DNA from 3 places in the Pseudomonas sp. AC169 genome. Region 2 is predicted to be linked to each of the others. Evidence: riboswitches for the same ligand, from Rfam matches in the RefSeq annotation. Region 2 holds a riboswitch; each other region holds the start of a gene.
The links. A riboswitch is a leader RNA that binds a small molecule or an ion and turns the genes downstream of it on or off. The one in region 2 is predicted to bind cobalamin.
Positions count from the first base shown of each region.

Region 1: another riboswitch for cobalamin. It lies ahead of cobO (cob(I)yrinic acid a,c-diamide adenosyltransferase); the one in region 2 lies ahead of ACZZ0G_RS28935 (TonB-dependent receptor plug domain-containing protein).
Region 3: another riboswitch for cobalamin. It lies ahead of ACZZ0G_RS24840 (CbtB domain-containing protein); the one in region 2 lies ahead of ACZZ0G_RS28935 (TonB-dependent receptor plug domain-containing protein).

Region 1 covers NZ_OZ409866.1:4,618,000-4,621,267, forward strand. The annotation lists gene ACZZ0G_RS20740 (PQQ-dependent sugar dehydrogenase) at 1-688, opposite strand, end outside; gene ACZZ0G_RS20745 (hypothetical protein) at 753-1,337, opposite strand; cobalamin riboswitch at 1,502-1,731, shown strand; gene cobO (cob(I)yrinic acid a,c-diamide adenosyltransferase) at 1,813-2,424, shown strand; gene ACZZ0G_RS20755 (cobyrinate a,c-diamide synthase) at 2,421-3,268, shown strand, end outside.
Region 2 covers NZ_OZ409866.1:6,497,058-6,500,325, reverse strand. The annotation lists gene ACZZ0G_RS28935 (TonB-dependent receptor plug domain-containing protein) at 1-1,279, opposite strand, end outside; cobalamin riboswitch at 1,372-1,577, opposite strand; gene ACZZ0G_RS28930 (MerR family transcriptional regulator) at 1,823-2,245, shown strand; gene ACZZ0G_RS28925 (NADH:flavin oxidoreductase/NADH oxidase family protein) at 2,322-3,268, shown strand, end outside.
Region 3 covers NZ_OZ409866.1:5,557,639-5,560,906, reverse strand. The annotation lists gene cobW (cobalamin biosynthesis protein CobW) at 1-584, opposite strand, end outside; cobalamin riboswitch at 684-894, opposite strand; cobalamin riboswitch at 1,594-1,815, shown strand; gene ACZZ0G_RS24840 (CbtB domain-containing protein) at 1,940-2,137, shown strand; gene ACZZ0G_RS24835 (CbtA family protein) at 2,149-2,847, shown strand; gene ACZZ0G_RS24830 (cobalamin biosynthesis protein) at 2,844-3,257, shown strand.

The sequences.
Region 1 (3,268 bases), 1.9 Mb from region 2:
TTTCGCCAACGTTGCTGTTCGAGCCGACCGTCACGTACAGCTTGCTGCCGTCCTTGCTGGCGATGACGTTTTTGGTCCAGTGATGATTCAGCGTCCCACCGGGCAGATCGACAACCTTGATCGGCTGCGACTTGATCTCGGTCGCGCCGGGCTCGTAGTTGAAGCGCAGCAGTCGATCGGTATCGGCGACGTACAGGTCATTGCCGACCAGGGTCATGCCGAATGGCGAGTTGAGGTTCTGCAGAAACACCGTACGCGTCTCGGCCACGCCATCGTGATCGGCGTCACGCAGCAAAGTGATGCGATTCGGGCTCGGTACGCCAGCGCCAGCCTTGCCCATGACTTTCTTCATCACCCAGCCACGAATGCCGCTGCTGTCATCCGGCTTTGGCGGGGCATTGGTTTCCGCCACCAGTACGTCGCCGTTGGGCAGCACATAGAGCCAGCGCGGATGGTCGAGGCCTTCGGCGAATGCTGCGACTTGGGTGCCGGCGGCCGCTGTCGGTTTACTGCCCTCGGGCCAGCCGATCGCCGGGGCGATGTTCACTGTCGGGATCAGGGTCTTGTTCGGTTCGGGCAGTTTCGGTGACGGGCCGGTGCCGTCGGAGACTTGCAGGCTGGAGGTTTCACCGCAGGCGGCGAGTCCTCCGGCGAAGGCGATGACAAAAACGAGTTGGGGCTTGCGCATTGCTGATCTTCCCTATGAATGCATTCTTAATCATAGAGGAGGGCGCAAGCCCGATGGTTCAACCTCAGCCGCGGGCTTCCTTGAACAGCACGGCAATGCCTGGGTGATAGTTGCCGGCTTCGCTGCGCAATTTGCGGTAGGCGTAGGGGAAATACCAGGCGACGGCGCAGGTGTGTTCCTTCTGCAGGTCGTCGACCATGTCCTGCAGCTCTTCGGGGCTGGCGCTGTGCTGGGCTTTTTGCGGTGCGACGAACAGGCAGCCGAGCTTGAGATCGCTGGCATAGCTGATGCGCTTGGCGTCGCTGGTGATGTCGAGCAGGGCTTGGGTCAGATTTAGATTCGTGACTCGTGGCCAGCGTTGCGTGGCCTGAATAAAGGCGCGATCTTCGGCGCTGGCGAGAAACAGATCGGCGCGGGCATTGCGCTCGCCTTCTTCATTCTGTTTGCGCGTGGCAGTGTCGTTCAAAGTCACCAGCTCGGCCATCCAGGCCGCCGCCGAGAGCAATCCGAGATTGGCTTTCTCGTCATGCCAGTAAGGGGTATCGCTGTCGCCGCGCACGGCGTTGTAGCGGTCGATACAGTCAAACCAGCGTTCAAGCACCGGGCGCAGGAATTCCAGGCGCGGGTTGCTGATGATCATGCCTTGCATCGTCATCATCCTTTATTGTTGTGGTGGGCTTTTCGGGAAAAAGCATGGCTCTTTGATATCATTTGTATCAGTGTGGCACAAGATTGGCGCCGGATAATTGATCGACGGCAGTTATTCGCCCGCTGGCCGCCTCTTTAATTGACGCTCCACCCCCAACCCTCTAACCTTCGCGGCTTGTTTCAGGTGCTCTGTGACCGGTGTCGACAGAGTGAAACAGGGAAGCCGGTGAGGGTTGTCTTCAAGCGAAGAACCACCACGATCCCGGCGCTGCCCCCGCAACGGTAAATGAGTGAAAACTGCGCCTTGAGCCACTGCCTCGAAAGAAGCGGGAAGGCGCGCAGTCAGGCCAACGCCGCTCATGAGCCCGGAGACCGGCCTGATCCATCCAGCGGCATCACGGTGGGCGATGCCAGGCTTTTTGCCGTCTATTCTTGTGCCTGCCCGCCGTTATCCAGCCTCAACGGAGAGCTCCCCCATGACTGATTCCCCCGAGCGCGACGAACGCCATCTGGCGCGTATGCAGCGCAAAAAAGCCGTGATCGACGAACGCATCGCCAACTCGCCTGACGAGTGCGGCCTGGTGCTGGTGCTGACCGGCAACGGCAAAGGCAAAAGCAGCTCGGCGTTCGGCATGCTCGCCCGCGCCATGGGCCACGGCATGCAGTGCGGCGTGGTGCAGTTCATCAAGGGGCGTAACAGCACCGGCGAAGAATTGTTTTTCCGCCGCTTCCCCGAACAGGTTCGCTTCCATGTGATGGGCGAGGGCTTCACTTGGGAAACCCAGGATCGTAAGCGCGACATCGCCGCCGCCGAAGCCGCGTGGGCAGTCTCGCGGGAACTACTGCGCGACCCGTCGATCGGTCTGGTGGTGCTCGATGAACTGAACATCGCCCTTAAACACGGCTACCTCGATCTCGATCAGGTGCTCAGCGATCTGCAGGCGCGTCCGCCGATGCAGCACGTAATCGTCACCGGTCGCGCGGCCAAGCCGGAAATGATCGAGATGGGCGACACGGTCACCGAAATGGGCATGCTCAAACACGCCTTCCAGGCCGGCATCAAAGCGCAGAAAGGCGTCGAACTTTGAATCAACCACGTCACTGCCCGGCGGTACTCATCGCCGCGCCGGCCTCCGGTCAGGGCAAGACCACCGTCACCGCCGCACTGGCCCGTTTGCATCGCAATCAGGGGCGTAAAGTACGCGTGTTCAAATGCGGCCCGGACTTTCTCGATCCGATGATCCTCGAGCGCGCCAGCGGTGCACCGGTGTATCAACTGGACATGTGGATGGTCGGCGAGCAGGAAAGTCGTCGTCTGTTGTGGGAAGCCGCCGCCGAGGCGGATCTGATTCTGATCGAAGGCGTGATGGGCCTGTTTGACGGCACGCCGTCGAGCGCTGATCTGGCGCGGCATTTCGGTGTGCCAGTGCTCGGCGTGATTGATGGGACGGCCATGGCGCAGACCTTTGGTGCGTTGGCGCTGGGCTTGGCCAAATATCAGCCGGATCTGCCGTTTGCCGGCGTGCTGGCCAATCGTGTTGGCACCTTGCGCCATGCGCAGTTGCTCGAAGGCAGTCTCACTGAAGGTTTGCGTTGGTACGGCGCGTTGTCCCGCGAGACCGGTATTGAACTGCCGAGTCGCCATCTCGGTCTGGTCCAGGCCAGCGAATTGAATGATCTCGATGTGCGCCTCGACGCCGCTGCCGATGCCCTCGCCAGCAGTTGCGAGGTAGCGCTGCCACCGGCCGTGGAATTTGCCGCGCCTGACGTCATCGCTGTCGAGCCACTGCTGAAGAATGTGCGCATTGCCGTCGCCCGCGATGAAGCGTTTGCCTTCACCTATGGCGCGAGTCTCGATTTGTTGCGCGCGATGGGTGCCGAGTTGAGCTTCTTCTCGCCGATCCGCGACACGCAATTGCCTGAGGCGGACAG
Region 2 (3,268 bases):
CCGACCAGTTATCGTTGAGGTCATACAGCGAAGTGAGCATGCCGACCGTGGCGCTGTCACCGCCGCTCATGGCCTCGTGGCGCAAGCCGATACTCGGGTGCCAGTCGGGCAGGGCGTCGATCTGCGGGCGCAGTTGCGTGTAGAACGCGTGGGCTTCGGCCTTGTCGTTGTCGATGATCAGCACATCGTCCTGGCCCTTGAACCATTGGTTGTCGGTACCGAACACCAGCATATGGCCGCCGGGCAACTCGGCTTTGCCTTCGGCCTGCACGCCCCAGTCGGTGAAACCCCAGTAATCATTGTGGTTGATGACTTTGGTGCCGCCGCCCTCGACGTTGTTGACGCGGGTGTAGCGCGTGTCCCAGTCGTTGATGTGGCCTTTGACGAAGTAGCTCAGGCGCTCGTTGACGGTCTGCTCGAAAGTCGCCGTGGCGATCTGCTGTACACGATCGTTGGTGGTTTTGTGGTTGTCGACCGGGCGGGCGAAATCGAGGTTGGCGTCGGCGTATTGGTAGAACAGTTCCAGCCGCGCATCGTCGCCGAAGGACTGGATCGCCTTTCCGCCGAACGTGGTGACTTCGTACGCACGGTTCTTCCCGGACTCGTTTTTCATGTCGCGGTTGCGATACGGCTGATAGCCGTCGGAGACGTTGTGGCTGACGTACGCCAGCAAACCCAGGTCGCCAAACCCGTTAGTGAAGATATTCTCGACCCGCGCATCCTCGGTGGTACCGCCAAAGCTGTCGACGCCCAGATTCACTTCGCCGGCGGCTTTGCGCGACTGCGGGCTGCGGGTGACGATGTTGATCACGCCGGAAACGGCCTGAGTGCCGAACAATAGACTCTGGCCACCCTTGAGCACTTCGATGCGTTCAATGGCGTTGGCCGGCAGCGTGTCCAGATAGAGGCCGCCGTACAGACGATTGTTCAGGCGCACGCCGTCGAGCAGGATCAGCGTATCGTCGTTGCGCCCACCGAGCAGCGAATAAGTGCCGTAGTCGAAGGGACCGTTTTTCGGTGCTACATACAGACCGGGAATGAACATCTGCATGACGCGGCTGACATCGGCGCTGGGGCCGGCGCGCTCGATCTGCTCGCGGGTAACGATCTCGACCTTGCTGCCGAACTTCGCCATATCAGCGACGGTGGTGGACTCCACCGACGGTGCAGAAACGATTTGTTGATTGAGTTCCAGTGGCGCGTCATCGGCCAGCAGCAGCGGGCTGAACAGGCAGCCGAACAGAAGGGTTGGAGCAGAAGTGTTGAAAGGTCGAATCATTGTCTTCTCGAAAAGGATCTTCGCAGAAGAGCATGCAGGAGAAGGCATCGCGCACAGCCAATACCGGCCCATGCCCGCCCACCGCAGGATTTTGCCAAACAGCAATTCAGGCCGGTCTCCGGGCTCGCGCGTATCGAGGCTTTCACCTTCCCATGGTCGTCTGGCCACAGTGGTGTATCGAAAGCATCACGCGCATACCGTTGCGGGGGCAGCACCGGACTTGTTCGAAAAGAACGTACCGGTTTCCCGTTTCACCCCATGCACGGCGGCATGGGACACCTGAAACTGGGCGGCATCTGAACATTCGGATGACCGTTCGTCAACTTGCATGCGTGCGTACTCCTCTAACCACTGTGGGAGCGAGCTTGCTCGCGAAGGCGTAGTGTCAATCAACAATGATGTAACTGACCCGGCCTCTTCGCGTGCAAGCTCGCTCCCACAGGATCTCTGCTCTGCATTAAAAACAGGTCGAGGTCGCACTTGGTCGTTTGATAGGTGAAGGTTTAAAGTTCACTTCAAGTTCAATTACGGCTCAGGTCAATCATGAAAATCGGTGAACTGGCAAAAATCAGCGGCCTGGCAGCTTCGCGCATCCGCTTCTATGAGGCGAGCGGCCTGATCAACTCGGTCGGGCGCAAGGCTAACGGCTATCGCGATTACGCCCCGGAAACCGAGTGGATTCTGCAGATCATCACCGGTGCACAGTCGGCGGGGTTTTCCCTGGAGGAAATTCGCCAGTTGCTGCCGGTGAATGCGCAGGACTGGCAGCACGAAGGGATGCTGGTCGGGCTCAAGCGCAAGGTCGAGGAAATCGAAGTGCTCCAGCAACGCCTCGCGCACAACAAGGCGCAACTGCTGCGCGTCATCCATGGCATCGAGAGCAAACCGGCGGACGTCGGCTGTGCGGACAACGCGCAGTTGTTGATCAATCAGATGCGCGAGGAGAAGGCGGCGCAGCTCAAGTAACCGCCTCGTAAAAAGCTCTTGACCTTAAAGTTGGCTTTAATCTTATGGTTGTTGCACGCCCAAACGAGGATTCCTCATGAACGTGTTCGACAGCCTGTTGCTTCCCAACGGTTCAACCCTCAAAAACCGCATCGCCAAAGCCGCCATGGAAGAAAACATGGCCGACGCCGATCAGGCGCCCTCTGAACAACTGATGCGCCTGTATCAAGCCTGGGCCGACGGCGGTGCCGGTCTGCTGATCACCGGCAACGTCATGGTCGATGGCCGTGCGATGACCGGGCCGGGCGGCGTGGTGCTGCAGGATGACCGGCAATTGGCCAAGTTCAAGCGTTGGGCGCAGGTCGGTCGGTCCGGTGGTGCGCAGTTCTGGTTGCAGATCAACCATCCCGGTCGACAAATGCAGGCCAATCTCGGGCAGAAAACCTGGGCGCCGTCGGCGGTTCCGCTGAGCATGGGCAGCCTGTCCAAACACTTCACCACGCCCCACGCGATGACCGCCAGTGTGATCGCAGAGGTCGTTCAGCGTTTCGCCCGCAGCGCGCAACTCGGCGAGCAGGCCGGGTTCACTGGCGTGGAAATCCACGCCGCCCATGGCTATCTGTTGAGTCAGTTTCTGTCGCCGCTGACCAATCAGCGCAAGGACCAGTGGGGCGGCTCGCCGGAGAACCGCGCGCGGCTGTTGCTGGACATCGTCAAGGCTGTACGGGCGCTGGTTTCTGCGCAGTTTGCAGTGGCGGTGAAACTCAATTCCGCCGACTTTCAGCGCGGTGGGTTCAGCGCCGATGACGCGCGACAAGTCGTCGAATGGCTCAACAATCTGGGGGTGGATCTGGTTGAATTGTCCGGCGGCAGCTACGAAGCCCCGGCGATGCAGGGCGAAGCGCGGGACGGGCGCACCCTGGGGCGTGAGGCGTACTTCGTCGAGTTCGCCCAAGACATTCAGAAAGTCGCACGGATGCCCGTGATGGTCACCGGTGGCGTGCGCCGCCGGCCGATCGCTGAAATGGTCGTTAACAGTGGCAT
Region 3 (3,268 bases), 940 kb from region 2:
TCCGGGCTGGTCTGGTCGGCCTTGTTGAGGATGACGAGGTCGGCGCTGGCCAGTTGGTCGGCAAACAATTCGTGCAGCGGCGATTCGTGGTCGAGGTTCGGGTCGAGTTTGCGCTGCGCGTCGACTTGATCCGGGGATGCGGCGAAGGTGCCGGCGGCCACGGCCGGGCTGTCGACCACGGTGATCACCGCGTCAACGGTGCAGGCGCTGCGGATTTCCGGCCACTGGAAGGCTTGCACCAGTGGTTTTGGCAGGGCCAGACCCGAGGTTTCGATGAGGATGTGGTCGAGGTCGCCGCGACGGGCAACCAGTTCGCGCATCACCGGGAAGAACTCTTCCTGAACGGTGCAGCACAGGCAGCCGTTGGCCAGTTCGTAAACGCGGCCGGTGGCTTCTTCTTCGGTACAACCGATGGTGCATTGTTTGAGGATTTCACCGTCGATGCCCAACTCGCCAAACTCGTTGACGATCACCGCAATGCGGCGGCCCTGAGCGTTGTCGAGCATGTGTCGCAGCAGCGTGGTCTTGCCCGAGCCGAGGAAGCCGGTGACGATGGTGACGGGAAGTTTGGCCAGTGTTTTCATCGGTATGCCCTTTGGCAAGCGGCGGGCATACGGGACGAGAACCGGCATCGCGCGTGCGCGCCGGAAGCGTTCGCCACCGGATCACCCCGCCCGGTTGTAGTGAGAATCTGTGACGAGGCAGGTCTCCTGGCTGACGGTGTTCAGGCGTGGGCCTGGCGTTTGCTGCGCCTTCCCGCTGGCTCATCGTTTGAGCTGGCAGTGGCGTGGCAGCGAACATCACCGTTCACAGTTGCGGGGGCAGCCGCGGCATTGACCGCGTTCCCTTCTTAGCTTCGGCAACGGCCGAAGAACCTCGAAAGCGCAAGGCTACGCATCGTCTAAGGGTGGGTCAATGGGCGTTGAGCTTTGGTTTTGGGGGCATATCCGTTGCTGCGGGTGCTGCCGCTGGCGGTTTCGCTCTTACAGCGAGTCCCTTTTTCAAACGCCAAAAAGGAACCAAAAGGCTTTGCCCCGGCGTACGGCACTTCGCTGAGGCTCAGTGTTCCCTCGCTACGGTGTCCATCCGAAGGGGCAAAAAATCAAAAGCCAAAGCAAGATCAAAGGCCAGATCAAAAGCCCCTCATCCTAGCCCTCTCCCGGAGGGAGAGGGGACTGACCGCGTGGAATGGAAGAGATACGCCGAATTGGGATACCGAGTCGAACTCAGATTCTGAAAGGCCCACCATCGGCTCCCTCTCCCTCGGGAGAGGGCTGGGGTGAGGGGCTGCAACAACGCAAATCAAAAGCCGAACACCCGCGCTCTTCACCACTCAATAGGCCGAGTGTCAGCTCGCCTGCTCTTGATCTTGATCCACAGGCGACATCGGAAGGCTGAGTGGAGGGATCGATCCCGCAGCGAAGGAACCCCGAGCCCCAGCGATCGGGCCGAACGTCAGGGCGAAGACCTTTGGGTTACTTTTTTTGGGGGCGTTTGCCAAAAGTGACCCGCCGCAAGGGCGGACCGTAACCAGCAACACCCGCAGCAACGGATCCACCCACAAAATTGACTAAAATCCCCAACCCATGCTCTCCTACACACCTTGTTACGGGTGCCCTTCACAGGGTGAAACGGGAAACCGGTGAATCATGTGCTTTACTCAAGCCCATGTCAGTCCGGTGCTGCCCCCGCAACGGTAAGCGAGCGAAGCGTCAAAACCACTGTGCCCGTGCGGCATGGGAAGGTGACGCTTGCAGGTCGGCCTGACGCCAACCCCTCGTGAGCCCGGAGACCGGCCCGCAACACACAGCCCGCATTTGTGCGGTGCTGAACATAACAAACCCGCGGTGGGCGGGCGCTGTTCGAACCTCTGCGAGCCCGACCCGCAGGGGTTTTCATGCGCTCTATATCACCCGCTGACACTCCAGAGGGAAGCGCCATGTCGATCATCAGCAGCACCGGCAGCAACACGGACAAAATTTCCAGCACCACCACCCTGAGCCAACGCCTGAGCGCCGCGATCTTCGCGTCGATTCTCGGCGCCAGCCTGGTCTACTTCGCCGGTTTCTCGCACATCGAAGCGGTACACAACGCCGCCCACGATACCCGCCACAGCGCCGCGTTCCCGTGCCACTGAGACCTGCCGACATGATCAAGCGTATTGCGCAAACCGCAGGTTTCACCGGCCTGCTGGCCGCCCTGCTCCTCACCCTGCTGCAAAGCTTCTGGGTTTCGCCGCTGATTCTGCAAGCGGAAACCTTTGAGAAGTCCGAGCCGGTGGCGGTTCACGAACACGCCGCCGGCGCCGCTGCACACACCCACGATGCCGAAGCCTGGGAACCGGAAGACGGCTGGCAGCGTGTCGTCTCGACCACGGGCGGCAATCTGGTCGTAGCCGTCGGTTTCGCCCTGATGCTCGCAGGCCTCTACACCCTGCGTGCGCCGACCAAAACCTCGCAAGGTCTGCTCTGGGGTCTGGCCGGTTATGCGACATTCGTACTGGCACCGACGATGGGCCTGCCACCTGAATTGCCGGGCACTGCCGCCGCTGATCTGGCCTCACGACAAATCTGGTGGATTGGCACTGCCGCGTCGACCGCTGTCGGTCTGTCGCTGATCGCGTTCAGCCGTCACTGGTTGATGAAGATCCTCGGTGTGGCCATCCTCGCTGTGCCCCACGTGATCGGCGCACCGCAGCCGGAAGTGCATTCGATGCTCGCCCCCGAGGCATTGGAAGCTCAGTTCAAAATTGCTTCGCAGTTAACCAACGTAGCGTTCTGGCTGGCCTTGGGCCTGATCAGCGCCTGGTTGTTCCGCCGCAAAAGCGATGGTCAATACCACGCATGACCAATGACCGCGCAGCGCCGACCTTCGTGGTCGGCCTGGGCTGCCAGCGCGGTTGCCCGGCCACCACGTTGCGTGCGCTACTCGATCAGGCGCTACAGGCACATCGCATCGACCTTGAAGCGGTCAAGGCCTTGGCCAGTATCGACTTGAAGCGCGACGAGCCGGGCCTGCAGGAACTTGCTGCACAACTGGCCTTGCCCTTGCTGTACTTCAGCAGTGAAGAATTGGCCAGTTACCAGCAACGGCTCAGTCACCATTCGCAGATCGCCTACGAACGCACCGGTTGCTACGGCGTCGCCGAAAGTGCCGCTCTGGCCCTCGCCGAACAGCTGATTCAGGCCCCGGCAAAATTGCTGATTTCCCGGCAAAAATACGCTCAGGCCACGTTGGCATTGGCCGGCGCCGCGTAAAGTCCCGATAA